Regions from separate parts of the Streptomyces sp. YKOK-I1 genome, predicted to be linked through region 2. Evidence: riboswitches for the same ligand, from Rfam matches in the RefSeq annotation. Region 2 holds a riboswitch; each other region holds the start of a gene.
The links. A riboswitch is a leader RNA that binds a small molecule or an ion and turns the genes downstream of it on or off. The one in region 2 is predicted to bind cyclic di-AMP.
Positions count from the first base shown of each region.

Region 1: linked by a shared signal. The riboswitch ahead of ACYQ8Q_RS28310 (C40 family peptidase) and the one ahead of ACYQ8Q_RS22070 (M23 family metallopeptidase) in region 2 are both predicted to bind cyclic di-AMP.
Region 3: linked by a shared signal. The riboswitch ahead of ACYQ8Q_RS27205 (transglycosylase SLT domain-containing protein) and the one ahead of ACYQ8Q_RS22070 (M23 family metallopeptidase) in region 2 are both predicted to bind cyclic di-AMP.

Region 1 is NZ_BAAGDR010000001.1:6,341,728-6,351,490, forward strand. It holds gene ACYQ8Q_RS28285 (ATP-binding protein) at 1-751, shown strand, start outside; gene ACYQ8Q_RS28290 (LuxR C-terminal-related transcriptional regulator) at 748-1,494, shown strand; gene ACYQ8Q_RS28295 (C40 family peptidase) at 1,500-2,576, opposite strand; gene ACYQ8Q_RS28300 (hypothetical protein) at 3,092-3,445, shown strand; gene ACYQ8Q_RS28305 (tellurite resistance/C4-dicarboxylate transporter family protein) at 3,423-4,430, opposite strand; gene ACYQ8Q_RS28310 (C40 family peptidase) at 4,522-5,676, opposite strand; cyclic di-AMP (ydaO/yuaA leader) riboswitch at 5,685-5,857, opposite strand; gene pcrA (DNA helicase PcrA) at 6,090-8,621, shown strand; gene ACYQ8Q_RS28320 (M23 family metallopeptidase) at 8,682-9,763, opposite strand, start outside.
Region 2 is NZ_BAAGDR010000001.1:5,013,274-5,023,036, forward strand. It holds gene ACYQ8Q_RS22065 (aldo/keto reductase) at 1-533, opposite strand, end outside; gene ACYQ8Q_RS22070 (M23 family metallopeptidase) at 659-1,693, opposite strand; cyclic di-AMP (ydaO/yuaA leader) riboswitch at 1,703-1,868, opposite strand; tRNA gene ACYQ8Q_RS22075 (tRNA-Met) at 2,124-2,197, opposite strand; gene ACYQ8Q_RS22080 (dihydrofolate reductase family protein) at 2,215-3,345, opposite strand; gene ACYQ8Q_RS22085 (MarR family winged helix-turn-helix transcriptional regulator) at 3,400-3,918, shown strand; gene ACYQ8Q_RS22090 (GTP cyclohydrolase II) at 4,057-4,689, shown strand; gene ACYQ8Q_RS22095 (NUDIX domain-containing protein) at 4,676-5,335, opposite strand; gene ACYQ8Q_RS22100 (ArsR/SmtB family transcription factor) at 5,830-6,369, shown strand; gene ACYQ8Q_RS22105 (MFS transporter) at 6,366-7,652, shown strand; gene ACYQ8Q_RS22110 (hypothetical protein) at 7,673-7,843, shown strand; gene ACYQ8Q_RS22115 (alpha/beta fold hydrolase) at 7,930-8,739, shown strand; gene ACYQ8Q_RS22120 (FAD-dependent monooxygenase) at 9,034-9,763, shown strand, end outside.
Region 3 is NZ_BAAGDR010000001.1:6,118,955-6,128,717, reverse strand. It holds gene ACYQ8Q_RS27210 (polyprenyl synthetase family protein) at 12-1,022, opposite strand; cyclic di-AMP (ydaO/yuaA leader) riboswitch at 1,459-1,657, shown strand; gene ACYQ8Q_RS27205 (transglycosylase SLT domain-containing protein) at 1,661-2,131, shown strand; gene ACYQ8Q_RS27200 (HAD family hydrolase) at 2,186-3,010, opposite strand; gene fahA (fumarylacetoacetase) at 3,293-4,504, shown strand; gene ACYQ8Q_RS27190 (M56 family metallopeptidase) at 4,704-5,642, shown strand; partial or broken gene ACYQ8Q_RS27185 (HEAT repeat domain-containing protein) at 5,885-6,218, shown strand; gene recQ (DNA helicase RecQ) at 6,253-8,304, opposite strand; gene nuoN (NADH-quinone oxidoreductase subunit NuoN) at 8,497-9,763, opposite strand, start outside.

The DNA of each region.
Region 1 (9,763 bases), 1.3 Mb from region 2:
CGTCACCGCCGGCGTCTCCGGCATCTTCGTCCTCCAGGGCTCGGCCGCCCACCTCGGCTCGGTCCTCCAGGCCGCGCTCGCCGTCCTCGTCGGCATCACCCTCCTCGCCGGGCCCTACCTGGTCCGGATGACCCAGGACCTCTCCGAGGAGCGTCTGATGCGGATCCGGGCCCAGGAGCGGGCCGAGGTCGCCGCCCATGTCCACGACTCCGTGCTGCACACCCTGACCCTGATCCAGCGCAACGCGGAGAACGCGGGCGAGGTGCGCCGTCTCGCCCGCGCCCAGGAGCGCGACCTGCGCACCTGGCTCTACAAACCGGAGGGCACCGGCAAGGACGAGGAGGACGAGCCGGCGACGGTCGCCGAGGCGGTCCGGCGCAACGCCGCCGAGGTGGAGGACAAGCACGGCGTCCCCATCGAGGTCGTGGTCGTCGGCGACTGCCCGCTCGACGAGCGGGTCGGCGCACAGATGCAGGCCGCGCGCGAGGCGATGGTGAACGCCGCCAAGTACGGTGGCGAGGGCGGCGCCGTGCAGGTGTACGCGGAAGTCGAGGGCAGGGCGGTCTTCGTGTCCGTCCGGGACCGTGGCCCCGGCTTCGACCTGGACTCGATACCCGCCGACCGCATGGGCGTTAGAGAATCGATCATCGGCCGTATGGAGCGCAATGGCGGCACGGCCCGGCTGCGGGCGGTGCCGGGCGGCGGCACGGAGGTCGAGCTGGAGATGGAGAGGGCGGAGAAGACGTCATGAGCGACCCGACCGAGATGAACGCGGCGGCGGCAGCGGGGGACGCGCCCGAGCCGGCGCCGACCTCCGGCGAGAGCACGGGCGGGCGGCGCGTGCGGGTGGTGCTGGTCGACGACCACCGTATGTTCCGCACCGGTGTGCAGGCCGAGATCGGCCAGACCGAGCAGACGGGCGTCGAGGTCGTCGGCGAGGCGGCGGACGTCGACCAGGCGGTCACCGTCATCACCGCGACCCGGCCCGAGGTGGTCCTGCTCGACGTCCATCTGCCCGGCGGCGGTGGGGTCGAAGTGCTGCGCCGCTGCGCCTCGTTGATGGCCGATGCCGAACAGCCGGTGCGTTTCCTCGCCCTGTCCGTCTCGGACGCGGCCGAGGACGTGATCGGGGTGATCCGCGGAGGTGCCCGCGGCTATGTCACCAAGACGATCACCGGCACCGATCTGGTCGACTCCATCTTCCGGGTGCAGGAGGGCGACGCCGTCTTCTCGCCGCGCCTCGCCGGGTTCGTCCTGGACGCGTTCGCCTCCACCGATGCCCCGCCGGTCGACGAGGACCTCGACCGGCTCACCCAGCGCGAGCGCGAGGTGCTGCGTCTCATCGCCCGCGGTTATGCGTACAAGGAGATCGCCAAGCAGCTGTTCATCTCGGTGAAGACGGTCGAGTCCCATGTGTCGGCGGTGCTGCGCAAGCTCCAGTTGTCCAACCGTCATGAGCTGACGCGCTGGGCGACGGCACGACGGCTGGTGTGACTGGCTCACACCACCCGGGTCGCGCCCGCGAAGGGCATCTCGTCGATGGGGGCGATGCGTACCGGGGCTGAGGGGTTCGGGGCGTGGATCATCCGGCCGTTGCCGATGTAGAGGCCGACGTGGGTGATGCCGGAGTAGAAGAAGACCAGGTCGCCGGGGCGGAGTTCGGAGCGGGGGACGCGGTGGCCGACGCCGATCTGGGCGTAGGTCGTGCGGGGCAGGGAGACCCCGGCGGAGCGGTAGGCGGCCAGGACCAGGCCCGAGCAGTCGAAGGCGTTCGGGCCGGTGGCACCCCACACATAGGGGCTGCCGAGCTTGGAGTAGGCGAAGGAGACGGCCGCCGCCGCTCGGGAGTCGGGGGCGGGGGCGGAGGCGGGCGCCTGGAGGGGCGCGCGGGCGCCGGAGGAGGCGCGTGAGGCGCGGTCGGCCGTTCCGGTGCCGCCGCCCAGGTCGGCCGCGATCCGGGCGCGTTCCGCCGCCGTCAGCCGGGAGAGCAGGCTGCGGGCCGCGGTGAGCTTGTCGGTGACGGTCTTCTTGTGCTCCTTCAGTTCCGCCTTGCGGGCCTTGAGGGAGGTCAGTTCGAGGCGGGCGGTGCCGCGCAGCTGCTCGATCTCGCGCAACTGCCGGCGGACGCGGGTGACGGCGGCGGACTGGCGGTCGCCGGCGCGTTCGGCGAAGGCGGCGCCGTCGAGATACTCGTCGGGGTCGTCGGAGAGCGCCAGTTGCACGGCGGGGTCGAGGCCGCCGCTGCGGTACTGCGCCGCCGCGATCGTGCCCAGGGCCTCCCGCGCCGAGTTGAGCTTCTCCTCCTTGCGGGCCGCCTCGTCCCGCAGGGTCCGAAGACGCTGTTCGGCGGCGGTGGCCTTCTCCTGCGCGCCGTTGTACTGCTCGGTGGCCGACTCCGCCTCCTGGTACAGCTTGTCCACCTTGACCTTGACCTGTGCGGTGGTCAGCTGGGGCTCGGCCTGTCCGGTTCCGTCGAAGGCCGTGGCGGTCGCCGCGCCGGCGAGGGCGAGGGTGAACGCCGTACGGGCCGTCTGGCCGCCGAGCGAGCGCTGTCGGGGCTTGCGGTGCGCTGCCACGTGGGACTGCACGTCCTTTCGTACGACCGCCTCGGCCGTGGGGGTGTCGACCGTCGTCGGACGGACCCACGGCGGTCAGGCGGCCCCTCGGCCGTCGGGGGAGCGGACGGACGACCGAGGGAGGCGCTGACGTGTCCGGCGGCGGCCCGCACAGGGGGAGCGGGACGCCGCCGGACCTTCTCGGCGGTGGTGTCCGACTGCCGCCCCTGGCCCGGGCGGCGGTGGGGAGCCGGTCACCTGGGGGAGGACGCTAGGCCCGACCGTGTCCGTTCGGTGACCTGATGTGCGGAAAAGGCGGGAGCGGACCACCGGCTGACTGTTTCTGCCCGGCGGGCCGGGCCGGGGGCGTCGGGTTCGCGCGACGCCATGATCGATGACGCGATTCCGGGGCGCCTCGGCGTGGCGGGATGCTATGGACGCATATATGCGAGTGCGGTCACCGGGGGAGGGCGGCTGCCGGGAGACGGGGGGCCGGTGTCGGGCGGCAGGGGCCGGGCTGATTAGCATCCGACTTCATGGACGTACTCATCCATCTTTTCGTCGGCCTGCACATCATCGGCATCGCCGCGCTCCTGGGCGGTTTCCTCACCCAGATGAAGGCGATGGGCCAGGGCACGGCCCGTTTCGTGCCCGCGATGCTGCACGGCGCGGCGACCATGCTGGTCACCGGTGTGATCCTGGTCGGCCTCAACCAGGCCGACGACCAGCCCGTGAACAACATCAAGATCGGGGTGAAGCTGGCGCTGCTGGTGGTGATCCTCGGCCTGGTCTATGTGAAGCGGGACGACGAGAAGGTGGAGAAGCCGCTGTTCGGCCTGGTCGGCCTGCTGACCGTGGCGAACATCTTCATCGCCGTCCTGTGGACCTGACGGACCCGACCGATCCGCCGAACCCGTTGATCAGGGCCGCCGTGGCGACCGCCAGCCATGCCGCCACCGCGACCCACAGCAGCACCTCCCCGGGCCCCTTCAGCCCCGGGACGTCGGCGGCGCCGGCGACGGACATCGTCGCCACCGCCGTCATCCCCATCGGGAACACCGTCGCCCACCGCCGCACGTCGTAGCGCGGCCGCGGCCGGAGCACCTCGGCGGCGAGCAGGACGGCGTACGAGGCGAGGGCGAGGACGAGCAGCGCGAGTGTCATCCCGCGCAGGACGCCCCGGTCGTCGGCGTTCCACAGGTACAGCGCGTGGTCCGCGTCGATGAGCCGCGCCCCCGCGAGCGCCGAGACGGCGAGCGCCCCGCCGGCCACCCACTGGTCCCCGGCGCCCTCGGTGACCTGCCGCCGGTCGAACAGGGCGAGCATGCCCGCGTAGAGCACCAGGCCGAGCCAGAACAGCACGAGCGCCGTGTGCGCCGGCCAGGCGAGGGTCTCGGCCTTCGCCAGGGTCGCGCCCAGCACCGCTAGCCCCTCGGTGGCCACACAGCACAGGAACACGGCTCCGGGCATCCGGCGGTCCCGGTGGCTCATGACGCGTCGCACGACCTGCCGTACGACACCGGTCATCAGCACCGGCCACAGCACGGCCGCCAACGCCAGCAGCGCCCAGGCCAAGGTCTGCCGGCCCAGCGCCGAGACGCCCGTGCCGAGCACGGTCGTGGCGGCCACGGCGGTCAGCCCGGCCGGTGTGCCCGCCTCCGCCAGCCAGCGACGGCGCTCCCACAGGAGCCGTACGGCGAAGTCGGCGGCCAGCGCCACCCAGGCCGCGCCGGCCAGGGCCAGCGCGGCCTGGGACAGGATCTCGTGTCCCGCCAGGCGCAGTCCGATGGACAGGACGCCGGTGGCCAGCACGGCGGCTCCGGCCGCCGGCGGACGCCGCGCCCACCAGGCGCGCAGGGAGGAGGTGCCGGGCATGGGCCCGATGCTAAGGACGCGAAGCGGCTCACACGGCGGCACACGCGCGTAGTCGCAAAAAACGACCTGCACGCGCGTGCCCGCACATGGCTCAGGCCGGGCGGACCACGCTGTGGATGCCCGACTCGCCGTCGTAGTAGATCGACTCCTCGCGGACGTACGCGCCCGGCTTCGGGGCGTGGATCATCATGCCGTTGCCGATGTAGATGCCGACGTGGCTGATGTCGTCGTAGAAGAAGACCAGGTCGCCGGGGCGGGCGTCGGCGAGCGAGACGGTGGTGCCGGCGTTCACCTGGTCGTAGGTGGTGCGCGGCAGGGAGACGCCGGCGGCCTTCCAGGCGGCCTGGGTGAGGCCGGAGCAGTCGTAGGAGTCGGGGCCGGTGGCGCCCCAGACGTACGGCTTGCCGATCTGCGCACGGGCGAACGCGAGCGCCTTCTCGGCCTTGGTGGTGTACGAGGAGTCCGACGACGAGGAAGAAGAAGACGACGAAGAGGATGAAGAGGACGACGTGCCGGTGTCCTGCCGGGCGGCCTGTGCCGCCTGCTGCCGGGCCAGCTCGGCCGCCTCGCGTGCGGCCTCCTCCTGCTTCTGCTTCTCGATCTCCGCCAGCCGCGCCTTCTCCTGCGCCGTCAGCTGCGACAGCAGCTCGCGCGCGTCGCCGAGCTTCTTCTGGACGGCGGCCTTGGCGGTCTTCAGATCGCTCTGGGTGTCGTCGAGCGTCGCGAGGCTCTCGGCGGCCTCCTGGCGCTTGCGCATCGTCGCCGACTGCTCGGTGACGTAGTCGTCGACGGCGCCCTTCTGGCGGTCGGTCAGCCGGCCCATCAGCTGGGTCTGGTCGAAGTAGTCCTGCGGGGAGTCGGCCAGTAGGAACGTCGCCGTGTCGGGCGCGGAGGCGCCGGTGCGGTACTGGGCGGCGGCGAAGGAACCGAGTTCCTCCCGTGCCTCGTTGAGCTTCTGGGTGCGCTTCGCGACGTCGTCGAGGAGACCGTCGACGTGCTTGCGCTGCTTGGTCGTCTTCTCCTTGGCGGCGTTGTACTTCTCGGTCGCCGACTCGGCCTGGCGGTAGAGGTCGTCGACCTTCTTCTCGACCTCCTCCAGGCTCGGCTTGCCGTCGTCGGCAGGAGCGGCGTTCGCCGACTGGGAGAGCAGGGCCACGGAGGTGAGCGCGGCGGTGGCCAGGGCGGGCGTGCGTATGCCCGCCACGCGGCTGCCCGAAAAGCGCGGCTTGCGGTGCTGCGACGCCAAGAGAGGCGACTCCTTCCATCTCCCGCCTACCGGGTTAGCTGTCGGGTTCGGGCGGATGGTTCGGAAGGGCGCCCTACGGCCGCCTCCCGCTGGGGAGTCGGGCCGATTCACCCCGGGGTCTCGGTGGGTCCCCGGCTCCGGCTGCCGCACAGGGGCGCACCGGACTCGGCGGAGGCCGTACGGCCCGGCGAGGTTTCGCCGGTGGGGATCCGCGTGGCCTGCCCGGCACGGTAGCCAACTCGTGTGGTCCGTGTGAAGGTTGATGGGCGATATGCCCGATACATTTTCGTTATCTTATGCAAAGCCAGGACACGGAATCACGTGCTGTGATACCGCCGCCTCGGAAGGTGAGGGCGGAGATGTTCGGGGGACGGCCGCGCGTTGTCAGTGGGGCACCCTAGACTCGGAGAGCGATGAGCAGCCTCTTTGACGACAGCTTCCTGGCGAACCTCCAGGCCCCCGCCGGCCGCGAGGAGGAACCCCCGCCGCCGCCCGAGGACGATCACGTTCCGGAGTCGGTTCCGGACGATCTGTTCGGCGGGAAGTTCGACGTGCCCCCGGACCGATGGGGGTCCCCCCGCTCGAGCGGAGCCGAGAGCGGGGGAGGGTACTACCGCGACGGCGCCCCCCGCCCGGTGATCGACGCGGCCGCCCTCCTGGAAGGGCTCAACGACAACCAGCGCGCGGCCGTCGTGCACGCCGGCACCCCCCTGCTCATCGTCGCCGGAGCCGGTTCCGGCAAGACGCGCGTGCTCACCCACCGCATCGCCCACCTCCTGGCCGAGCGCGGCGTCCATCCGGGCCAGATCCTCGCGATCACCTTCACCAACAAGGCCGCGGGCGAGATGAAGGAGCGCGTCGAGCAGCTCGTCGGCCCGCGCGCGAACGCGATGTGGGTGATGACCTTCCACAGCGCGTGCGTACGGATCCTGCGGCGCGAGTCGAAGAAGCTCGGCTTCACGTCCTCCTTCTCGATCTACGACGCCGCCGACTCCAAGCGGCTGATGGCCCTGGTCTGCCGTGACCTGGACCTCGACCCCAAGCGCTTCCCGCCGAAGTCCTTCAGCGCCAAGATCAGCAACCTGAAGAACGAGCTGATCGACGAGGAGGACTTCGCCGCCCAGGCCGGCGACGGCTTCGAGAAGACCCTCGCGCAGGCCTACGCGATGTACCAGTCCCGGCTCCGCGAGGCCAACGCGCTCGACTTCGACGACCTGATCATGACCACGGTCAATCTGCTGCGCGCCTTCCCCGATGTCGCCGAGCACTACCGCCGCCGCTTCCGCCATGTCCTCGTCGACGAGTACCAGGACACCAACCACGCCCAGTACGCCCTGGTCAGGGAGCTGGTGGGCACCTCCGAGCACCCGGTCGACGTCCCGCCCAACGACTACGACGTGCCGCCGGCCGAGCTGTGCGTCGTGGGTGACGCCGACCAGTCGATCTACGCCTTCCGTGGCGCGACGATCCGTAACATCCTCCAGTTCGAGGAGGACTACCCGGACGCGACGACGATCCTGCTCGAGCAGAACTACCGCTCCACGCAGACGATCCTGTCCGCCGCCAACGCCGTCATCGAGCGCAACGAGTCCCGCCGACCCAAGAACCTGTGGACCAACGCGGGCGCGGGCGCGCGCATCACCGGTTACGTAGCCGACACCGAGCACGACGAGGCGCAGTTCGTCGCCGACGAGATAGACCGCCTCACCGACGCGGGCGACGCCAGGTCCGGCGATGTAGCGGTCTTCTACCGCACCAACGCCCAGTCCCGTGTCTTCGAAGAGGTCTTCATCCGTGTCGGCCTGCCCTACAAGGTCGTCGGCGGCGTCCGCTTCTACGAGCGCAAGGAGGTCCGGGACGTCCTGGCCTATCTGCGCGTCCTCGCCAACCCGGAGGACTCCGTCCCGCTGCGCCGGATCCTCAACGTCCCCAAGCGGGGCATCGGCGAGCGCGCCGAGGCGATGATCGACGCCCTCTCCCAGCGCGAGAAGATCAGCTTCCCGCAGGCGCTCAAGCGCGTCGACGAGGCGTACGGCATGGCCGCGCGGTCGACGAACGCGGTGAAGCGGTTCAACGTGCTGATGGAGGAGCTGCGCACGATCGTCGAGTCCGGGGCGGGCCCGGCGACGGTCCTGGAGGCCGTGCTCGAACGCACCGGCTACCTGGCCGAGTTGCAGGCCTCCACCGACCCGCAGGACGAGACCCGCATCGAGAACCTCCAGGAACTCGCCGCCGTGGCCCTGGAGTTCGAGCAGGAGCAGGCCGAGGGGGAGGGCGCGGCCGCCGGGGGGCTCGCCGCCTTCCTGGAGCGGGTCGCGCTCGTCGCCGACTCCGACCAGATCCCCGACGAGGACGAGGAGGGCTCCGGCGTCATCACCCTGATGACCCTGCACACCGCCAAGGGCCTGGAGTTCCCGGTCGTCTTCCTCACCGGCATGGAGGACGGCGTGTTCCCGCACATGCGCGCCCTCGGCCAGGCCAAGGAGCTCGAGGAGGAGCGCCGACTGGCCTACGTGGGCATCACCCGCGCGCGGGAGCGGCTCTACCTCACGCGGTCCTCGCTGCGCAGCGCCTGGGGCCAGCCGTCGTACAACCCGCCCTCCCGGTTCCTGGAGGAGATCCCGGCGACCCATGTGGACTGGAAGCGGACGGGGGCGAGCGCGCCCGTGTCCTCCGGTCCGGTCTCCGGCGTGGCGGCCTCGCTGTCCTCGTCCCGCTCGCGGTCCTCGGCCGCCGGAGCCTCCGGCTTCGCGACCCGCCGGGGCGCGACGGAGAAGCCGGTGGTCGCGCTGGCCGTCGGCGACCGCGTCACCCACGACCAGTTCGGCCTGGGCACGGTCGTCGGCGTGAAGGGCACAGGAGGGAACGCGGAGGCGACCATCGACTTCGGCGACAGCAAGCCCAAGCGGCTGCTGCTGAGGTACGCACCGGTGGAGAAGCTCTGAGACCTCGCGCCTGAGCCCCCGCTTCCCCAGCGGGGGCTCACGACGGAACAGTCGCAGGCGCTACGTCGGGTCCAGCCCGTGGCTGCGCAGCCACGGCAGCGGGTCTATGGGCGAACCGCCGGCCGGCCGGACCTCGAAGTGCAGGTGCGGGCCGGTGGAGTTGCCCGAGTTCCCGGAGTACGCGATCGGATCGCCGGCCTTCACCGTCGAACCGGAGGCGACGCGGTACGTGGAGAGGTGGCAGTACCAGGTCTCCGTGCCGTCCTTCGCCGTCACGATCAGCATGTTGCCGTAGGCGCTGTTCCACTGCGTCCGTACGGTGCCGTCGGTCGCCGACATCACCGTCGTGCCGTAGGAGACGGGGAAGTCGATGCCGGTGTGCTGGGACATCCAGTTGACGCCGGCCTGGCCGAAGTAGGCGCTCAGTCCGCGCTGGGCGACCGGGAGGGCGTACTTCGGGCGTAGCCGCTCCTTGCGGGCCGCCTCCGCCGCCGCCTTCTTCTTCTCGGCCGCCTGCTGTTCCTTGAGGTCGATGCGTTCCTGCGTCCGGCTGGCCCGGTCGGCGAAGTTGTCGGCCTCGGCGCTGAGCGTCTCGAGCTGGGAGTCCAGCTTGTTGTTGGCGGCGGACGGCTTCACCGCCTGCGCCTCCGAAGCGGTGGCCGTGGTGTCCTTGTCGTCGCCGCCGGTCAGCGTGCCGACGGAGGCGGCGGCGATCCCGGCCACGCCCATCACACACGCCGAGGGCACCGCCACGGTCAGCAGCGCGGAGCGCTTCGGGGGCGTACGGCGGCGGGAACGGCTCGCGTTGCGGGCGGCCGCGCGGGTGGCGGGCGCCGGCGCGATCTCCTCCTGGTCGTCCAGGAGGGGGTGCTCGGACACCGCGGGCAGCTCGCCGGTGGCGGACAACGCGCCGCCGTCGGACGCCTGTTCGTCGTGGCCGACCGACTCGAAGGTGGCGGTGGCCTGCTGGTCGAAGGGGATCTCGGCCGGCTGCTCGTACGCGTCGGAGGCCGCGCCGGTCTCGCTGTCGCCGCCGGAGTTCCACTGTGTGGCGTCGTAGGCGCCGGTCTCGAAGGTCTGGGTGCCCCACTCCCAGTGCTGGGTCTGGTCGGCGGGGTTGCCGGACTGGTCCGGCTGGAGCC
Region 2 (9,763 bases):
ACGTACCGGGCGAGGCCCTCGCGGTCGGAGAACTCCAGGGACTCCCGGAGGCGTTCGGGCGAGATGTTGGAGGCGGCGATGTGCCGCACCTTGCCCGCCCTCACCAGCTCGTCCAGCGCCCCGATGATCTCCTCGACCGGCACCTCGGGCTGGTCGAAGTGGGTGTAGTAGAGGTCGATGCGGTCGGTGCCGAGGCGGGTGAGGGACGCCTCGGCGGCGGCCTTGATGTTGGCGGCGGTCAGGCCGGGGAAGTCCGGGTGCTGGCTGACCTTGGTGGCGATGACGACGTCGTCGCGGTTGCCGCGCTTGTTCACCCACCTGCCGAGGATGGTCTCGGACTCGCCACCGCTGTTGCCGTCGACCCAGGCGGAGTAGGAGTCGGCGGTGTCGACGAAGTTGCCGCCGGCGGCGGTGTAGGCGTCCAGGACGGCGAAGGAGGTCGCCTCGTCGGCGGTCCAGCCGAAGACGTTGCCGCCGAGGGAGAGAGGGAAGACCTCGAGGTCCGAGGAGCCGAGCTTGCGCAGAGAAGTCATGTCGTACGTCAACAACGGCTTCGGAGCGGCCCATTCCGCCCGCCGCGCCGAAGCGTACGAAGAACGTGTGAACAGGACCGCTCCGAGAAGGACGGTGCCGGGAGGACGGTGCCGGGAGGGCACCCTTACGGGTTGAGCCCCTTGCTGTGCAGCCAGGCCATCGGGTCGATGCCGTTGGCGGCGCCGTCGGGGTGGACCTCCAGGTGGAGGTGGGCGCCGGTCACGTTGCCGGTGGCGCCCACGCGGCCGATGACATCGCCGGTGGCGACCTTCTGGCCGGCGCTGACGCTGATCGAGGACTGGTGGCAGAACCACAGCTCGGTGCCGTCGTCCAGGGTGAGGATGGTGCGGTAGCCGTAGGAGCCCGCCCAGCCCGCCTCGGTGATGGTGCCGCTGTGGACGGCCTTGATGAGGGTGCCGGTGGGGGCGGCGAAGTCGAGGCCGGTGTGGTAGCCGGAGGACCAGTAGGCGCCGGCCTGACCGAAGGTCGCGGTGAGCGTGTACGAGGAGGTCGGCAGCGTGTACTGCTTCGCCAGCTCGGCCAGGCGCGCGGCCTCGGCCTTCTCCTTGGCGGCCTGCTCGGCCTTCTCCTGCGCGGCGGCGGCCGCGTCCTTGGCGTCCTTCTCCGCCTTGGCGACGGCGGCCGCCTCCGCCTTGGCCGCGGCTGCCTCGGCACGGTCGGCGACCTGGGTCTGCTGCGACTCGGCCTGCGCGATGATCCGCTCGCGCAGCGCCTCGCCGGCGTCGGCGGAGGCGCCGCCGCTCTTGTCGGCGGTGTCGGAGGCCTCGGTGCCGAAGCCGGAGAGCGCGGGCGCGGCGTCCTGGCCGGAGTCGTCGTCGGAGATGAAGGAGCCCACGGAGGGCAGGTCCGGCATGGAGATGGAGACCGGGGGCTTGCCGGTGTTGGCGCTGGCCATGCCGCCGGCGCTGAAGGCGGCTATGACGCCGACGCCGAGGACGGTGGAGCTGCGGGCGAATCCGCCGCCGCGCTGCTTGGCGACCCGGTGCTTGCCCCGGGGCGGGGCGAGGGACTCCTCGGTGGGATTCCACTCCTCCCAGGGGCCCTCGTCAGCGCGGTAGCTGCCGTAGCCGAAGGTGTCGGAAGAGGAACGCTGGCTCGGCACGAAGGGGGCTTCGGGAGCAGGCCGGTTGGACGCCACGCGGGCGCACTCCTTTCCTTCCGACGCCTACCGGGTTAGCTGACGGGTTCGGAGCGGGAAGGTCTCCTACGCGCGTAAACCGTTCGTGACTCTGTGAGTTCACGACGGCGTCCGTGCGATTCACCCCAAGGTGGTGGTTCCCCGGTTCCCTTACGGGATTCGACGCGTGCGCACGGAGCCGACTCTTGTGACGGCTGGGACGACCGCGCTGCGTTATCGAACGTTAATAGACCCGGGCGTAGCTTTCCAAGCTCTTCTGCTTGATCAACAACCTTTTTTGGCCTGGACTTTCGGGCCATGACCGGTGAAAAACGGGCGAGTTGCCGGAATTCACAGTACACACACAGCCCTCACGTGGGGCCGGGGGAAGAACGCACGACACAAACACCGATGGCCGGAACCCTTTCGGATTCCGGCCCTCGGCCTTCAGTAGCGGGGACAGGATTTGAACCTGCGACCTCTGGGTTATGAGCCCAGCGAGCTACCGAGCTGCTCCACCCCGCGTCGGTGAAACCACTGTATCACCCGGTCAGGTGCAGGTTCGCCACCCTCGCCCGCTCGGCGTACTCCGGGAGGACGACGACGTCCACGCCCTCGGCCGTCAGCAGCCCGTTTCCGTCGGCGGCCGTCACGAAGGTGTCCGGCTCCTGCCAGGCGGTGACCACCCGGCGCACCCCCGCGTCGAGGATGAGCCGCGCACAGGGCTTCGGGCGGGAGGCGCGGCGGGCGCAGGGTTCGAGGCTGCTGTAGACGGTGGCCGTGGCCAGCCGGGGGTCGGCCGGGTCGAGTTTCGCGAGGGCGGCCTCCTCGGCGTGGACGACGGGGTCGCCGGCCTCGCGGGAGTGGCCGCGCGCCAGTTCCGTGCCGTCGGCGGCGACGATCACCGCGCCGACGCTGAAGGCGGTCTCGGAGGGCGGGCACGCGGCGGCGAGCTCGCAGGCGAGGGCCAGCCAGTGGCGGTCGGCGGCGGAGGGAAGCAGGCCGGTGCCGGGGGCGGTGGGCTCGTACCGCATGAGGACGACGTCCTCGATCCGCCGGGTCTCGGTCAGCCGGAGCCGTCCGCCCTGGTAGGCGCCGGGGCCGAAGAGGCGGGGTGCGCCCGGGTCGCCGACGAAGAGGGGGGCGAGGACGAGCTGGACCTCGTCGGCGAGGCCCTGCTGGAGCAGCTGGGTGTGGATGGTGCCGCCGCCCTCGACCATGAGCCGCCGTACACCGCGCTCGTCGTGGAGGTGCTCCAGGAGGCGGCGCCAGTCCAGGTCGGGGCCGAGCGGGACGACCTCGGCGGCGATGCCGAGCGCCCCGGCGCGCCGGGCGCCCTTGTCCGTCGTGTAGACGACCTTGTCGCCGCCGGTGTGCCAGAAGTGCGCGGCCGGGTCGAGGTCGCCGGAGCCGCTGACGGTGACCTTGAGGGGGTACTCCGGTTTTCCGGCCGCCACGCGCGCGTGTCGGCGGTCGGCGGAGTTCACCAGCAGCCGGGGGTTGTCGGCGCGGATGGTGCCGGCGCCGATCAGGATCGCGTCGACCGAGGCCCGTACCTCGTCGACGCGGTCGAAGTCGGCGGGGCTGGACAGCAGCAGGCGCTCGGCGGTGGTGTCGTCCAGGTAGCCGTCGAGGGAGACGGCGGCGGACAGCAGGACGTACGGGTACGGCATCGGCGCGGCTCCCCGGGTCTTGGTTCAAGTTTGAAACAAACCTACACTGGAGGCATGACGACCCGCTGGCTCACCCCCGAGGAGCAACGCGCCTGGCGCGCGTACGTCGCCGGCTACCTCCTCCTGGAGGACGCCATCGACCGGCAGCTCCAGCAGGAGGCCGGCATGCCCCATCTGTACTACTCCATCCTCGCGAACCTGTCCGAGTCCCCCGAGCGTCGGCTGCGGATGACCGATCTCGCGGAGTCGCTGAAGATCACGCGCAGCCGGCTGACGTACGCGGTGACGCGCCTCGAGAAGGACGGGCTGCTGCGGCGCGAGGACTGCCGCTGGGACAAACGCGGCAGTGTCGCGGTGCTGACGGAGGAGGGCATGGCGGCCCTGGAACGGCTGGCCCCCGGCCATGTGGAGACGGTCCGCGCCGGCCTCTTCGACCGGCTCACCCCCGAGCAGGTCCGCCAGCTGGAGGAGATCTTCACGCAGGTGGTCGGCGGATTCCAGGACGACGACGAGGCGCTGCCGGAAGAACTGCCGTGGCGGCGGCGTTCATCCGGATGTTCCGGCAGCTCGTGAAGCGCCCGTGAATCGCTCGTGAACCGGGCCACAATCCAGTTGCTTCAAATTTAAAACATGGGGTAGGGTCTCATCCGGCACACTGCTTCAAATCTGAAGCAGCAGCCGTACCGACCGCACTCGCCCCGGGAGACCCGCATGCCCGACACCCCCGCCGCCACCCAGCGCGCCCGCGTCCGGGTTCCGCTGCGCTTCCAGGACGGCTACTCCGTCGACGCCGAGCTGGTCACCTTCCACGGCCTGGCCGACGGGCAGGAGCATGTCGCCGTGGTGCTCGGCGAGCCCGCGCCCGGCACCGTCCCGCTGGTCCGGCTGCACTCCGAGTGCCTCACCGGGGACGTCTTCGGCTCGGCCCGCTGCGACTGCGGCCCGCAGCTGCGCGAGGCCGTCGAGCGCATAGCCGAGACCGGCGGCATCCTGCTCTACCTGCGCCAGGAGGGCCGCGGCATCGGCCTCTACAACAAGCTCGACGCGTACGCCCTCCAGGACCAGGGCCTGGACACCTACGAGGCGAACGCCGCCCTCGGACTGCCCGAGGACGGCCGTGACTACACCGCCGCCGCCCAGATGCTGCGCGCCCTCGGCGTCACCAGCCTGGACCTGCTGTCCAACAACCCCGACAAGGCCGACCAGCTGCGGGCGCTCGGCATCGACGTCCACGACCGGGTGCCGACCGGTGTGTTCACCACCCCGCACAACGTCCGCTACCTGCGCGCGAAGGTTCTGCAGACCCAGCACACGCTGCCGCTGGCCCAGCTCAGCGCCGGCTGAACGGACCGTCCAGGGCGGCCCACTGGAGCAGCATGATGGTCTTCGCGTCGGCGATCGCCCCCGAGCGGATCATGCCGAGGGCCTCCCCGAACGGCAGCTCCACGACGGCGATGTCCTCGCCCTCGGCCGCCACACCCGCCGTGTCGGCGCCGGGGGCCGAGCCGTCGTAGGGGGCGGCGAAGAAGCCCAGGCGCTCGGTGACCGAACCGGGGCTCATGAACGCGTCGAACACGTGCTCCACCTCATGGACGGTACGTCCCGTCTCCTCGACGGCCTCACGACGGATCGCCGCCTTCGGGTCGTCGCCGTCCAGCAGCCCCGCCGCCGTCTCCAGGAGCATGCCGTCGGGGTGGCCGTTGACATAGGCGGGCAGCCGGAACTGACGGGTCAGCAGGACCGTTTCCCGTACGGGGTCGTAGAGCAGGATCGTCGCGCCGTCGCCCCGGTCGTAGGTCTCCCGCCGCTCGCGGCTCCAGTGGCCGTCGTGGTGCCGGTAGTCGAAGGTGGTGCGGCGCAGGACCGCCCAGTCGCAGGCGAGGACCTCGACGTCGAGGATGCGGACACGCGGGTTCCCGGTGAGGTCACGGCCGTGCAGGTGCAGGCCGGTGCGACCGCGGGGGTCGGGGGTGTCGATGCCGGCGGTCATGGAGGCTCCTCGGGTCGCGGCGGGCTTCGCTCGGATGTTCCATGATCCCAAGGCCCCGGAGCGGGGCAGCGATCACCGGCCGGGCGGGCGGTCATACGGCGTCGGCGGCAGCGTCCTGCTCTCTCGACGGTGGGGGTGAAAAGCCGGCCGGCGGCAGGACGAGCACGGGGACGGTCCAGCGGGTGCCGGGCACGACGGCGGCATCGCGTGCGAGGCCCCGCCGGGGCGCTGCGCACCACGCTGTGGAGGACCGAGATCTCCAACGGGGCGGCCTTCGTGGGACAGCGCCCGGTCTCCGGGGACACCCGTGCCCTGCGCGCCGAGGAAGAGGCGGTGCCACCGGGTCCCGGGCAGGTTCGCTATGGGGCGCGGTCCACGTCAGGACGGCTTCTGCCACACCGTCCGCTCGGGCGCTCGCGCGCCGGACAGCAGATTCTGGAAACCCGTGCGCACCCCCCTTGCCAAATGGTCAAGAAGTGTTGACCATTGTGGACATGCCAACCGACGACCTCCCCGAGACGTTTCACGTCACCACTGACGACCAGCTGCGTGCCGTTTCCAATCTCACGCGTCACCGGATCATGGCCGTGCTCCGCTTCGAGCCCTCGACGATCACGCAGATCGCCGAGCGGGTCGGCCTTGCCAAGGGGAGTTCCAGCTACCACGTACGGCTGCTGGAACGGGCCGGCCTGGTGAAGGTGGTGCGGACGCGGAAGGTTCGAGGGGTCACCGAGCGGTACTACGCCATGGCCGCGCGGGCGATCGTGCTGCCGGATCCGGGCGAGGGAGGCCCGGATGTGCTGATGCGGCATGCGGTGGCGGACCTGGAGGCAGCGCCGGCGGATGGTGAGCGGCACGTGCGGATGGCGCATCTGCGGCTCACCGAGGAACAGTTCGCGGAGCTGGGGGCGCGGCTTGAGGCATTGGCGGACGAGTACCGGGAGCTGTCCGATCCGTCGCTGCCGGACGCGTCACTCGTCTTCGCACTGTTCCACCCGGCATCGGGCCACCGGACCGAAGGGGACGCCAAGTGACCTCAGACATCCGGAAGTTGCCGACCGGGTTCGGACGGCTGTGGACCGCGCAGACGATCTCCTCGCTCGGTGACGGGGTGACGCATGCCGCGCTGCCGCTGCTCGCGTTGACGTTGACGCGGGACCCGATGGCGCTCGCCGTCGTCACGGCCGTCGGAACGCTGCCGTGGCTGCTCTTCGGGGTGCTCGGCGGTGCGCTGGTGGACCGTTGGGACCGTCGCCGCACGATGTGGGTCACGGACGCGGCCCGTGCGGCGCTGCTGGCGATACCGACGGCAGCGGCCGTCCTCGACGTGCTGAGCATTCCCCTGCTCGCGGCCGTCGCCTTCCTCCTCGGCCTCGGCGGACTCTTCTTCGACACGGCCGCCACGGCCTATCTGCCGGATCTGCTCGGCCGCGACCCCGCGCTCCTGGAGCGCGCCAACTCCCGCCTGCGCGGCACCCAGACCGCCGCGTCCGGGTTCGCCGGGCCGCCCGCGGGCAGTGCCCTGCTCACACTCGGGCGGGCGGTTCCGCTGCTCGCCGACGCGGTCTCATTCGCCCTGTCCGCACTGCTCGTACGGTCGCTGCCTGCCGCACCCCGGCCCGTGCCGCAGGCCCGTGAGTCGCTGCTGCGGCAGGCACGGGCCGGCGCCTCGTACGTCTTCCGGGACCAGGTGCTGCTCGGGCTCGCGCTGCGTCCGGCGGTCGGGAACATCGCCTTCATCGCCGTGGAGACCGTACTCGCCCTCTTCGCGCACGAGCGTCTCGGCATCGACACCTACGGCTTCGGCCTGCTCCTCACGGCGGAGGCCACCGGCGGCCTGCTCGGCGCGGGCATCGCCTCCTCCCTCGGCCGGCGACTCGGCACCGGCACCGCGCTGACCTGCACAGCCGCCATTGAGGGGCTTGCCGTCCTGGGCCTCGCCGCCGCCCCGAACCCGTACGTCGCCGGCCTCGCGCTCGCGGTCTGCGGGGCCGCCATGGGCGCCACGATGGTGCTCGGGCCATCCCTCCGGCAGGCGATCGTCCCCGCCCAGCTGATGGGCCGGGTCGCCTCCACCTCCCGAATGCTCGCCATGTGTGCCGCCCCGTTCGGCGCCTTCCTCGGCGGCTGGCTGGCTTCCGCCTACGACATCCGCACCCCGCTCTACGCCGCCGCCGGCATCCTCCTGGCGATGACGGCCATCACGGCATCCATGACCGGCAACCGCCGGGTCGAGGCGGCGCTGCGCGCCGTCGCCACGGCAGATGGGCCAGATCACCCGGAATCCCGGGATCCCTTTGTAGAACGTGCCTCTTAGGGCTCCCCGGCCTGCCGAAAGTGCTGGCCAACAGCCTGGCCATGCTGCAAGGGTTTGCGGATGTCGTCGGCGAACTGAACGCGGAGGGAACCTTGTTGGCGGATCTGCCCGTGCTCGTCGCGTTGCCGGTGACTGCGGTCCAGGCCACCGGCGGCCACTTGACGGCGCCCGCCCGGCCCTGCCCCGGCTGACGTCACCCGCGAGATCACCACCGCCCTCGGCTCCGCTTGAGGGCGGAGACGTCCGAGCCATTCCTCGTCCTACCGAAGGGACAGCCATGAGCTCCACGAACGCGTCCACCGCCGTATGGACCGGCATGGTGCAGGTCGACGACACCGCGTTGGCGGTCACCGACACCGGCGGCGACGGTACCCCGGTCATCTACTGCAACGGCCAGTTCGCCACCCAGGAGTACTGGCGGGGAGTTGTCGCCGCACTCGGTCCCGGCTTCCGGCACATCACCTTCGACGAGAGAGCCCGCGGGAAGTCGAAGACGTCGAGCGACTATTCCTTCGAAGCCGCTGTCCGCGACGTCGACGTCGTGCTGGACGCTCGGGGTGTCGACCGGGCGGTGGTGGTGGGCTGGTCATACGGGGCCTTCGTCGCGGCCCACTGGGCCAGCCGCAGTCCCGCCCGCGCCATGGGGGCGGTTCTGGTCGACGGCGCGCAGCCGTATGACTGGCTGGACGAGGCCATGGAGCAGCGCATCCGCAAGCTCTTCAAGCGACTGAGATGGATCACGCCGCTGCTGCGCCCGTTCGGCCTGGCCCCGCGCATGAGCGCCGCGCAGCAGGCCGAAAGCAACATCGAGATGGGCGTCATCGCCCGCGAACGCGAGCTGGGGCCGGTGCTGGACAACATCACCGTGCCGACCCGGTACGTGCTGGCTTCCGGGGCGTCGTTCGGCAGCAAGGGCGACGAGCAGGAACGTATCCGCGCCAGCCTCGGCGCGGTGGTCGAGCGTAACCCGAACATCGAGATCAGCGCCAAGGTCGCCAGCAACCACGGCGCCATCCTCAAGAAAGACGCCGCGGCCGTCGCTGCGGCCACGCGCGAGGTGGCCGAAATCAACCGGCCGTCAGGCTGACCGCACTGCCGACCCGAGCACCGGCTCGACGCCGACCGGACCACTCGGCCACGCACCCCAGAGCGGTCGGCAACGGGTCTCAAGGACCGTGAGCCGACCGTTCGGTGAGGGGATGGCGGAGCGCCGGCCCTCGGCTCCCGGTTCTCCGTGCCGTCGGCGGCCACAGGTCACGCGATCTGTGCGGCGCAGTCGACACGTTCGGATGCGCCGCCGCCCACCTCCTGGAAGCGGTTCGGGTTCTGTCGGATCCATCCACACCGTTGACAGCACTCTTACTTGATCGAGGTCTTTCGAATGATCGACACAGTCATCGTCGGTGCCGGCCCGACCGGTCTCATGCTGGCCGCCGAGTTGCGCCTGTCCGGCGTACGGCCGCTGGTGCTGGAGCGACTGCCACAGCGTCGCGACGCCCCGAAGGCAGGTGGTCTGGGCGGGCAGATCCTGGAGCTGCTGCGCTTTCGGGGCTTACTGGAACGGTTCGAGGCGGCCTGCACCGGGCCCGCTCCGGCTCCCCGGTTCCCGTTCGGCGGAGTGCATCTGGACCTCACCCAGCTGGCAGATCCCCCGCTGCACGCCCTGCCGCTCCCGCAACAGCAACTGGAGCGGCTGCTGGACGAACGCGCCGGCGAACTCGGTGTCGACATCCGCCGCGGACACGAGGTGACCGGACTCAGCCAGGACGAGAACGCGGTCACCGTGGACGTACGGGGCCCGGACGGCTCCTACCAGGTGACCGCCCGCTACCTCGTGGCATGCGACGGCGCCCGCAGCCGGGTCCGGGACTGGGCCGGCATCGGCTTTCCCGGCACCACCTACCCGGAGGTCAACCGGCTGGCCCAGGTCACCCTGCCGGACGCGGTGACCGTGCGCGACAACGGCGATCTCGATGTCCCCGGCTTCGGCAGGATCCGCTCGGGCTTCACCCGCACCGACCAGGGCCTCCTCGGAGTCGGCTCCTCGCCCGCCTCCCGGGCCGTCTCCCTGTACACCGTCGAGGACGAGACGGTCGAATACGACGACGACG
Region 3 (9,763 bases), 1.1 Mb from region 2:
GTCCGGGGGCGTCAGCCGGCGCGGTGGACGACGGCGTCGCAGAGCGCCATGAGGGCCGCCTTCGCATCGCACTCCGTGAGGGGGGCCAGGGCGGCGCGGGCCTCCTCCGCGTAGCGCACGGTGTCGCGGCGGGCCTGCTCCAGCGCCGGGTGGGCGCGCAGGGCCGCGACCGCCTCGGCGAGCCTGGCGTCGTCACTCAGGTCGGAGTCGAGGAGCTCGCACAGCGCGAGGTCCTCGGGCAGCGCCTGCTGGGCCGCCCGCTCGCGCAGCCGCAGCACCGGCAGGGTGGGGACGCCCTCGCGCAGGTCGGTGCCCGGGGTCTTGCCCGACTCGTGGGAGTCGGAGGCGATGTCCAGGACGTCGTCGGCGAGCTGGAAGGCGACCCCGAGCCGCTCCCCGTACTGGGTGAGCACGTCCACCACCGTCTCATCGGCGCCCGACATCATCGCGCCGAAGCGGCAGGACACCGCCACCAGGGAGCCGGTCTTGCCGCCGAGGACGTCGAGGTAGTGGTCGACCGGGTCGCGGCCGTCGACCGGGCCGGCGGTCTCCAGGATCTGGCCGGTGACCAGCCGCTCGAACGCCTCCGCCTGCACCCGCACCGCCTCCGGGCCGAGGTCGGCCAGGATGTGCGAGGCGCGCGCGAAGAGGAAGTCGCCGGTGAGGACGGCGAGCGAGTTGCCCCAGCGGGCGTTCGCGCTGGGCACACCGCGCCGCACCGCGGCCTCGTCCATCACGTCGTCGTGGTACAGGGTCGCCAGATGGGTGAGCTCCACGACGACCGCTGAGGGGACGACCCCCGGCGCGTACGGGTCGCCGAAGCGCGCGGCGAGCATCACGAGCAGCGGCCGGAACCGCTTCCCGCCGGCCCGCAGCAGATGCTGGGCCGCCTCCGTGATGAACGGGACCTCGCTCTTGGTGGCCTCGAGCAAGCCTTCCTCGACAGCCGCCAATCCGGCCTGGACATCGGCTTCCAGAGCCTGGTCCCGCACGCTCAGCCCAAACGGCTCGACGACGGTCACGAGGAGTCTCCTGTCTGCTGGTGTCTATCGGCGGCTACGCGGTTTGTCGATAGGTCTCTGCGCTCACTCAAGTCAGCGTATCCGGTCAGGTTTCGATCACCGCCAGCCCCCACGGTTACAGCCCGGACAGGCCCTATGAGAAGGGGCACCCCTTAAGCCGCCATCTGGGTTTATTGCCCGATTCACCCCTCTTGTGGACTCCGGTGAGTTGCCTCACTCGCCCAGCCGAACCGCCCCCCTTCCGGCCCCCCTCCGTTCCACCCCGACACCTCGGTCCGCACGGGCGAGTTGATGCTTTGCAGCCACAAAGGATCAAGCACCTCATAGACCGCGGATCAAGGTCAATAGGGGTTAACCATGAATTCGCCACTTGTTCCGGACATGTGCTCTCGCATACGTTCCCGGCCTGTCGGGCGGACGCCTAATCCTGCCGCCGCCCGGACACCCACCGAGAACACCACGGCAGGAGCGGGGGAACCAGGTAAGTCGCCGCACCGGTCGAACCGGGCCGTGCCTTTGGGCATGCTCCGGACAGACCGATACGGCTTGGGGTGAAGTCGTGTCCGTGAGGGCACGGCCGGGCAGCTCCCGCCCGAACCCGACAGCTCACCTCGCAGGCGACGGAGAGGAACTTCGCCATGCCTGCTCAGCCCCGACGCGCCCGCCGTCTCGCCCGCACGCTCGCCGTCGCCGCCACCGGCGTCACCGTGCTCGCCCTGCCGATCCTCGGCGCGACCACCGCCTCCGCGGCCACGCCGACCGTGGCCACCGCCACCAGCCTCGGCTACGCCAACAACCTCGACGGCTGGATCCGCGCCTCGCTCCAGGTCATGGCGCAGCACGGGATCCCCGGCACCTACAACGGCATCTACCGCAATGTGATCCGGGAGTCCTCGGGCAACCCGTCCGCCGTCAACCTCTGGGACTCCAACGCGGCCGCCGGCACCCCCTCCAAGGGGCTGCTGCAGATCATCGACCCGACCTTCAACGCGTACCACGTCTCCGGCACGTCCTGGGACCCGTACGACCCGGTCGCGAACATCACCGCGTCCTGCAACTACGCGGCCGCGCGGTACGGCTCGATCGACAACGTGTTCGGCGCGTACTGAGCCGACCCGCGACTACCGGCCACCAGCCACCGGCCACCAGCCACCAGCCACCGGCTACCGGTAGAGACGTTCGAGGACGACGGCCACGCCGTCGTCCTCGTTCGACGTCGTCACCTCGTCGGCCACCGCCTTCAGCTCCGGATGGGCGTTGGCCATCGCGACCCCGCGGGCGGCCCAGTCGAACATCGGGATGTCGTTGGGCATGTCCCCGAAGGCGATGGTGTCCTCGGGCCTGAGCCCCAGATGCCCGGCGGCCAGGGCCAGCCCGGTCGCCTTGGTGATCCCGCACGGCTGCAGCTCCACCGTGCCCGGCCCGGACATGGTGACGGTGGCGAGCGAGCCGACCACCGCGCGGGCCGTGGAGGCCAGTTCGTCGTCGGAGAGCGTCGGATGGCGCAGCAGCACCTTGCTGATCGGCTCGCACCACAGGTCGTCGCGGCGCTCCACGCGCAGGGCGGGCAGGGTCGGGTGCGGCATCAGATAGCCCGGCTCGATCAGCGTGAGCCCGTCGACGCCGTCCTGGTCGACGGCCGCGTACACCTGCCCGACCTCGGCCTCGATCTTGCCGAGCGCGGTCTCCGCGAGTTCCCGGTCCAGGGTGACCGACCACAGCAGACGGTTCCCGCCGGCGTCGTACAGCTGCGCGCCCTGACCGCACACCGCGAGTCCTCTGCTGTGCAGACGGTCCAGGAGCGGTCGTACGCGGGGCGCGGGCCGGCCGGTCACCACCAGATGGCGAGCGCCGGCCGCCGTCACCCGCGCGAGCGCGTCCAGCGACCGGTCGGAGAACGTGTCGTCGCCGCGCAGCAGCGTTCCGTCCAGGTCGGTGGCGACGAGGGAGTACGTGGTGCGCTCGGCATATGCGGTGGGTGCGGCCATGATCAGAGAATACGGATCCCGCACCCCCCGGACTCGACGTGCACCGGACCAGGACGGAGTCCGGCCCCCTTCTGTCAACTCCCCTTCTTTTGTTGACCGATCACTCACCGATCGCGGGTGAACACGGGTGACCACGGGTCCGAAGGACGCCTTTCCGACACATCGCCGGGCAACGACCCGTGCCGCTCGCCGGAGGCTCGACGTAACGTGTGGCCCGGCCGCCCGCACCCGCGGAGCGGACGCGAGCACGACACGGTGAGCACGAAAGAGAGGCAGTACCCGATGCCCCCCTTCGACGTCCCCGAGGGCGACCCCTTCGGCCCGCACAACCTCCCCTACGGCGTCTTCTCGCTCCCCGCCCCGGCGGAGCGGACCGTCGGCGTCCGGTTCGGCGACCATGTCCTGGACGCGGGCGCCGCGGCCCGTGCGCTCGGCTCGCCGCACGCCGCCCTGCTCGCCCGGCCGACCCTCAACCCCCTGCTGGCGGCGGGCCGCGCCACCTGGTCGGAGGTCCGGCGCACCCTCACGGCGGCCGTCACCGACCCCGCGCACCGCGCCACCCTCGAAGCGCACCTGCACCCCCTGTCCTCGGTGACCCTGCATCTGCCGTTCGAGGTCGCGGACTACGTCGACTTCTACGCCTCCGAGAACCACGCCCGGAACGTCGGCCGGATCTTCCGCCCCGACGCACCCGACTCCCTCACCCCGAACTGGAAGCATCTGCCGATCGGTTACCACGGGCGCTCCGGCACGGTGATCGTCTCCGGGACGGACGTCGTCCGCCCGTCGGGCCAGCGCAAGGGCCCGGCCGATCCCGCCCCGGTGTTCGGCCCGTCCGTCCGCCTCGACATCGAGGCCGAGGTCGGCTTCGTGGTGGGCGTGCCGTCGGCGATGGGGACGCCGGTGGCCGCGGGTTCCTTCCGGGACCATGTGTTCGGTCTGTGCCTGCTCAACGACTGGTCCGCCCGGGACGTCCAGGCCTGGGAGTACGTCCCCCTCGGCCCCTTCCTCGGCAAGTCCTTCGCCACCTCGGTGTCGGCCTGGATCACCCCGCTCCAGGCGCTGGAGGAGGCCCGGGTGGCGCCGCCCGGCCGCACCCACCCGCTGCTGCCCTACCTGGACGACACCGACGCCGAACCCGCCGGCTACGACCTGCGCATCTCGATCGCGATCAACGGCCATGTCGTGTCCGAGCCCCCCTTCGCCTCGATGTATTGGACCGGCGCCCAGCAGCTCGCCCACATGACCGTGAACGGCGCCTCCCTGCGCACCGGCGACCTCTACGGCTCGGGCACGGTCAGCGGCCCGGACCCGGAGCAGCGCGGCTCCCTGCTGGAGCTGACCTGGAACGGCCGCGACGCCCTGGAACTCCCCGACGGCAAGCGCACCTTCCTTGAGGACGGCGACGAGGTGACCCTGTCGGCGTGGGCCCCGGGTCCCGGCGGCCTGCGGGTGGCGCTCGGGGAGGTGAGCGGGCGGATCGTGGCGGGATGACGGCCTGCTTCCAGCAGGCTGACGCGGACGGTCGCCGCCGTCATACTGGCGGCGGGCGCGGTGCTCGTGCCGCTCCCGCCGCACGTCTGTCGCACCCCCGGCCGGACCTCCGCTTCCGGAGCACGGCCCCGCCGCACCCTGTGCGTCCTCCGCCCGTCCTCTCCGACCAGGATCCGGAGCCCCTGGCATGACCGATGGCATGAGTGTCTGCCTGCTCCTGCTGAGCGCCGTCGCGGTGACGGCCGCCGTACCGGTGCCGCGTGCGCTGACCCGGGCCAAGTGGCCGGAGCGGGAGCCGGTGGTGGCGCTGTGGGTGTGGCAGTGCCTGGTCGCCACGGTGCTGCTGTGCTGCCTGACGGCGCTGGTGCTCGGTGCCGCCGCCGTCTTCCACACCGTCCGCGCCCAGGTCTTCGCGCCCGCGCCGCCCGCGGTCACCGAGGCGTACGACCTCTCCGCCGCCCCGCCCTGGGCCGCCGCGCTCACCGTGCTGCTGGCCTGCGGGGCGGCCTGGACCACCGCGATGCTGGCCCGGGAGCTCGTCGAGGCACGCCGACGCCGCGGCCAGGCCCGCGCCCATCTGCGGGAACGCGCCCCCGAGCTGCCCGCGGGCCTGCCGTCCGCCCGGGGCCCGCTGCTCGTGCTGGAGGACGAGTACCCCGACGCCTGGTGGATGCCCGGCAACCCGCCCCAGCTGATCGTCACCACCGGGGCCCTGCACCGCCTCACCTCCCACCAGCTGGACGCCGTCCTGACCCATGAGCGCGACCACGCCCGCGCCCACCACGACTGGCTGCTGCACCTCTCGACCGCCCTGGCCACCGGATTCCCCCGCATTCCGCTCTTCTCTCATTTCTGCGACCAGACCCATCGCCTGGTCGAACTCGCCGCCGACGACACCGCCTCCCGTCGCTGCGGTCACCTGACCACCGCCCTGGCACTGATCGAGCTGAACCAGCACCGGGGCGTCCTGTCCTGCGCCTCCAGCCACCGTCTCCTCGGCGAGCGCGTCGACCGTCTGCTGGAGCCGCCGCCCCGGCTGGGCCGCAGACACCGGGCGCTGACGACGGCGGTGGCCGGGCTGGTGCCTCTGCTCCCCCTGCTGATCGCCTTCGCACCGGGCCTCAACGCCCTGGCGTGACACCGGCCCGGGAGTGGCAGATCTTGCCGCCCATCCAAAGAAACCCCAGGTCAGCACGCCATACCGGATGGACACGGTCCGTCCATGCCGCCCCACGACCGCATCCGCGACCACGCCGGACCAGGCGCGACCACCGTCGCCGCCCGACGGGCACGCTCCCTCATCGATGCCGTGGCGCCCTTGGCACGGGCGGCCGACGACGCCTCCCGCCTGCTGGGCACCACCCTGGACCGGCTCACCGGGACCCGGACGTCCTGGTGCGCGGCGCCGCCTACGGCACGCTGGGCGCTGTCGGCTGCCCGGCACCGCTCACCGCCCGCGCCGTGGCCGCGCTGGCCGCCCCGGCCTGGCAGGTGCGGTGCGGTCCGGTGCCGCGACGGCCCTGTCCGCGGCCGGACCGGAGGCCGCGGTGCCCCCGCTCGCCAAGGCCCTTGCCGACCCGAACGCCGACGTGCGCAAGGCCGCCGTCCTGGCCCTCACCCGGCACCGCCACTCCGAGGCGCCCGCGCGGCCCTGGCCACGGCCACGGCCGACTCGGACGCGGACGTCAGGGCGTACGCGGGACGGGCGTTGTGAGGGCGCACGCGGGATGGCCGGGTCGGCCCGGCGGCTATATCCAGTCGTCCGGCTCGGGCTCCATGTCCATCTCGGGCCAGTCGTCGTCGGCCCCGGTCCCGACACCGGTCCCGACACCGGAACCGGACCGTGAAGCTGCCGCGCCGCCCTCGTCGTCCCCCGCGGACGCGCCCGGCGCATCGCCCAGCTCCGCCAGCACCCCGATGACGCCTTCCCCGTACGTCGCGAGCTTCTTCTCACCGACCCCGCTGATGCCGCCCAGCTCCCGCACCGACGTCGGCCACACGGTGACGATCTCCCGGAGGGTGGCGTCGTGGAAGATGACATACGCCGGGACGCCCTGCTCGCGGGCCTGTTCGGCACGCCAGGCGCGCAATGCCTCGAAGGCGGGTTGCAGCTGCTCGGGCAGCTCGGCCGCGGCTGCCTTGGCCTTGCCCTTCCCTCCGGACGACGAGGCCGACGACCCGGACGCCTTCGCCGTCGCCGGCTTCTTGGGCTCCTTGCGCAGCGGCACCTCCCGCTCGCGCCGCAGGACCTCACCGCTGGACTCGGTCAGCACCAGGGTGCCGTACTCCCCCTCGACCGAGAGGAGGCCCTGCGCCAGCAACTGCCGGATGACGCCTCGCCATTCGCCCTCGGCGAGATCCTCGCCGATGCCGAACACGGACAGCTGGTCGTGGTCGAACTGGATGACCTTGGCCGTGCGCTTGCCCAGCAGGATGTCGACGATCTGCACCGCACCGAACTTCTGCCCGCGCTCCCGCTGGAGCCGCACCACCGTCGACAGCACCTTCTGGGCGGCGATCGTGCCGTCCCAGGTCTCCGGCGGGGCGACGCAGGTGTCGCAGTTGCCGCAGCCCGCGGGCGCGGGCTCCTGCCCGAAGTAGGCGAGGAGCTGGCCCCGACGGCACCGGGCGGTCTCGCACAGCGCCAGCATGGAGTCAAGGTGGGAGGTGGCCCGTCGGCGGAACCCCTCGTCGCCCTCGCCAGACTGGATCAGCTTGCGCTGCTGGATGACGTCGTTGAGGCCGTAGGCCATCCAGGCCGTCGAGGGGAGGCCGTCACGGCCCGCGCGGCCGGTCTCCTGGTAGTAGCCCTCGATCGACTTGGGCAGGTCGAGGTGGGCGACGAAGCGGACGTCCGGCTTGTCGATGCCCATGCCGAAGGCGATGGTCGCGCACACGACCAGGCCCTCCTCGCGCAGGAACCGCGCCTGGTGCGCGGCGCGGGTGCCGGCGTCCAGCCCCGCGTGGTACGGGACCGCCTCGACGCCGTTCTTCGAGAGGAACTCGGCGGTCTTCTCCACGGAGTTGCGCGAGAGGCAGTACACGATGCCCGCGTCACCCGCGTGCTCCTCGCGCAGGAAGCCCAGGAGCTGCTTCTTGGGGTCGGCCTTGGGCACGATCCGGTACTGGATGTTGGGACGGTCGAAGCTCGCCACGAAGTGCCGGGCGCCCGGCATGTTCAGCCGCTGGGTGATCTCCTGGTGCGTCGCGTGGGTGGCCGTCGCGGTGAGCGCGATGCGCGGGACGTCCGGCCAGCGCTCGCCGAGCAGGGAGAGGGACAGATAGTCGGGGCGGAAGTCGTGGCCCCACTGGGACACGCAGTGCGCCTCGTCGATCGCGAAGACCGAGATCTTGCCGCGCGAGAGCAGGTCCTGCGTGGAGTCCAGCCGCAGCCGCTCCGGTGCCAGGTACAGCAGGTCCAGTTCGCCCGCGAGGAACTCGGCCTCGACCACACGCCGCTCGTCGAAGTCCTGCGTGGAGTTGACGAACCCGGCGCGCACACCGAGCGCGCGCAGTGCGTCCACCTGGTCCTGCATGAGGGCGATCAGCGGCGACACGACCACACCCGTGCCCGGTCTGACCAGGGCCGGAATCTGGTAGCAGAGCGACTTTCCGCCGCCCGTCGGCATGAGGACGACCGCGTCCCCGCCGGCCACCACATGCTCGATGACCTCTTCCTGCTCGCCGCGGAAGGACTCGTACCCGAAGACCCGGTGCAGCGCGGCCAGGGCCTCGCTCTCGGTCCGCCCCGGTGTCCCGGTGATCCCTGTCATCTCGCCGATCCCGCCCGTCCCGCCCATCGTCTCGTCCCCCGTACGTCGTCCCTCGACCACTGCCTCCACGATAGGGGTCCGGACTGACACGGCCGGAGTTATCCACAGGCTCGATCACGTCACTCTGCACACACCGCGCCTCACTCGAACGCACGGACGGGCCCGGCCCCTCGGAAACCGAGGGAGCCGGGCCCGCCGTACGCACGCACGTCCCGAGGGTCAGCGCACGAACACCGAGGCCTGGTTCGCCAGGTCCAGGAAGTACTGCGGCGCCACGCCGAGCACCAGCGTGACCGCGACACCGACGCCGATGGCCGTCATCGTCAGCGGCGACGGGACCGCGACGGTCGGGCCCTCGGGCTTCGGCTCGCTGAAGAACATCAGCACGATCACCCGGATGTAGAAGAACGCGGCGATCGCCGACGAGATCACACCGACCACGACCAGCGGCCCGGCGCCGCCCTCGGCGGCCGCCTTGAACACGGCGAACTTCCCGGCGAACCCGGAGGTCAGCGGGATACCGGCGAAGGCCAGCAGGAACACCGCGAACACGGCCGCGACCAGCGGCGACCGCCGGCCCAGACCCGCCCACTTGGACAGGTGCGTGGCCTCGCCGCCCGCGTCGCGCACCAGCGTCACCACGGCGAACGCGCCGATCGTCACGAAGGAGTACGCGGCGAGGTAGAACAGCACGGACGAGACACCGTCGGGGGTGGTCGCGATGACACCCGCGAGGATGAATCCGGCGTGCGCGATGGACGAGTACGCCAGCAGCCGCTTGATGTCGGTCTGGGTGATCGCGACGATCGCGCCGCCCAGCATGGTGATGACCGCGACGCCCCACATGACCGGCCGCCAGTCCCAGCGCAGGCCGGGCAGCACGACGTACAGGATCCGCAGCAGCGCGCCGAAGGCCGCCACCTTGGTCGCCGCGGCCATGAAGCCGGTGACCGGGGTGGGGGCGCCCTGGTAGACGTCCGGCGTCCACATGTGGAACGGCACGGCGCCGACCTTGAACAGCAGGCCCATGACGATCAGCGCGGTGCCGATGAGCAGCAGCGCGTCGTTGCCCATGGTGTCGGCGAGCGCCGGGTTCACGTTCTTGACGGTGCCGTCGACGACCTGGGAGATCGTCCCGTACGACACCGAGCCGGCGTAGCCGTAGAGCAGGGCGATGCCGAAGAGGGTGAACGCGGAGGCGAAGGCGCCGAGCAGGAAGTACTTGACCGCGGCCTCCTGGGACATGAGCCGCTTGCGGCGGGCCAGGGCGCACAGGAGGTAGAGCGGCAGCGAGAAGACTTCCAGGGCGATGAAGAGGGTCAGCAGGTCGTTGGCCGACGGGAAGACCAGCATGCCGGCGACCGCGAAGAGCAGCAGCGGGAAGACCTCGGTGGTGGTGAAACCGGCCTTGACCGCGGCTTTCTCGCTGTCGCTGCCGGGCACGGAGGCCGCCTGGGCGGCGAAGGAGTCGACCCGGTTGCCGTGT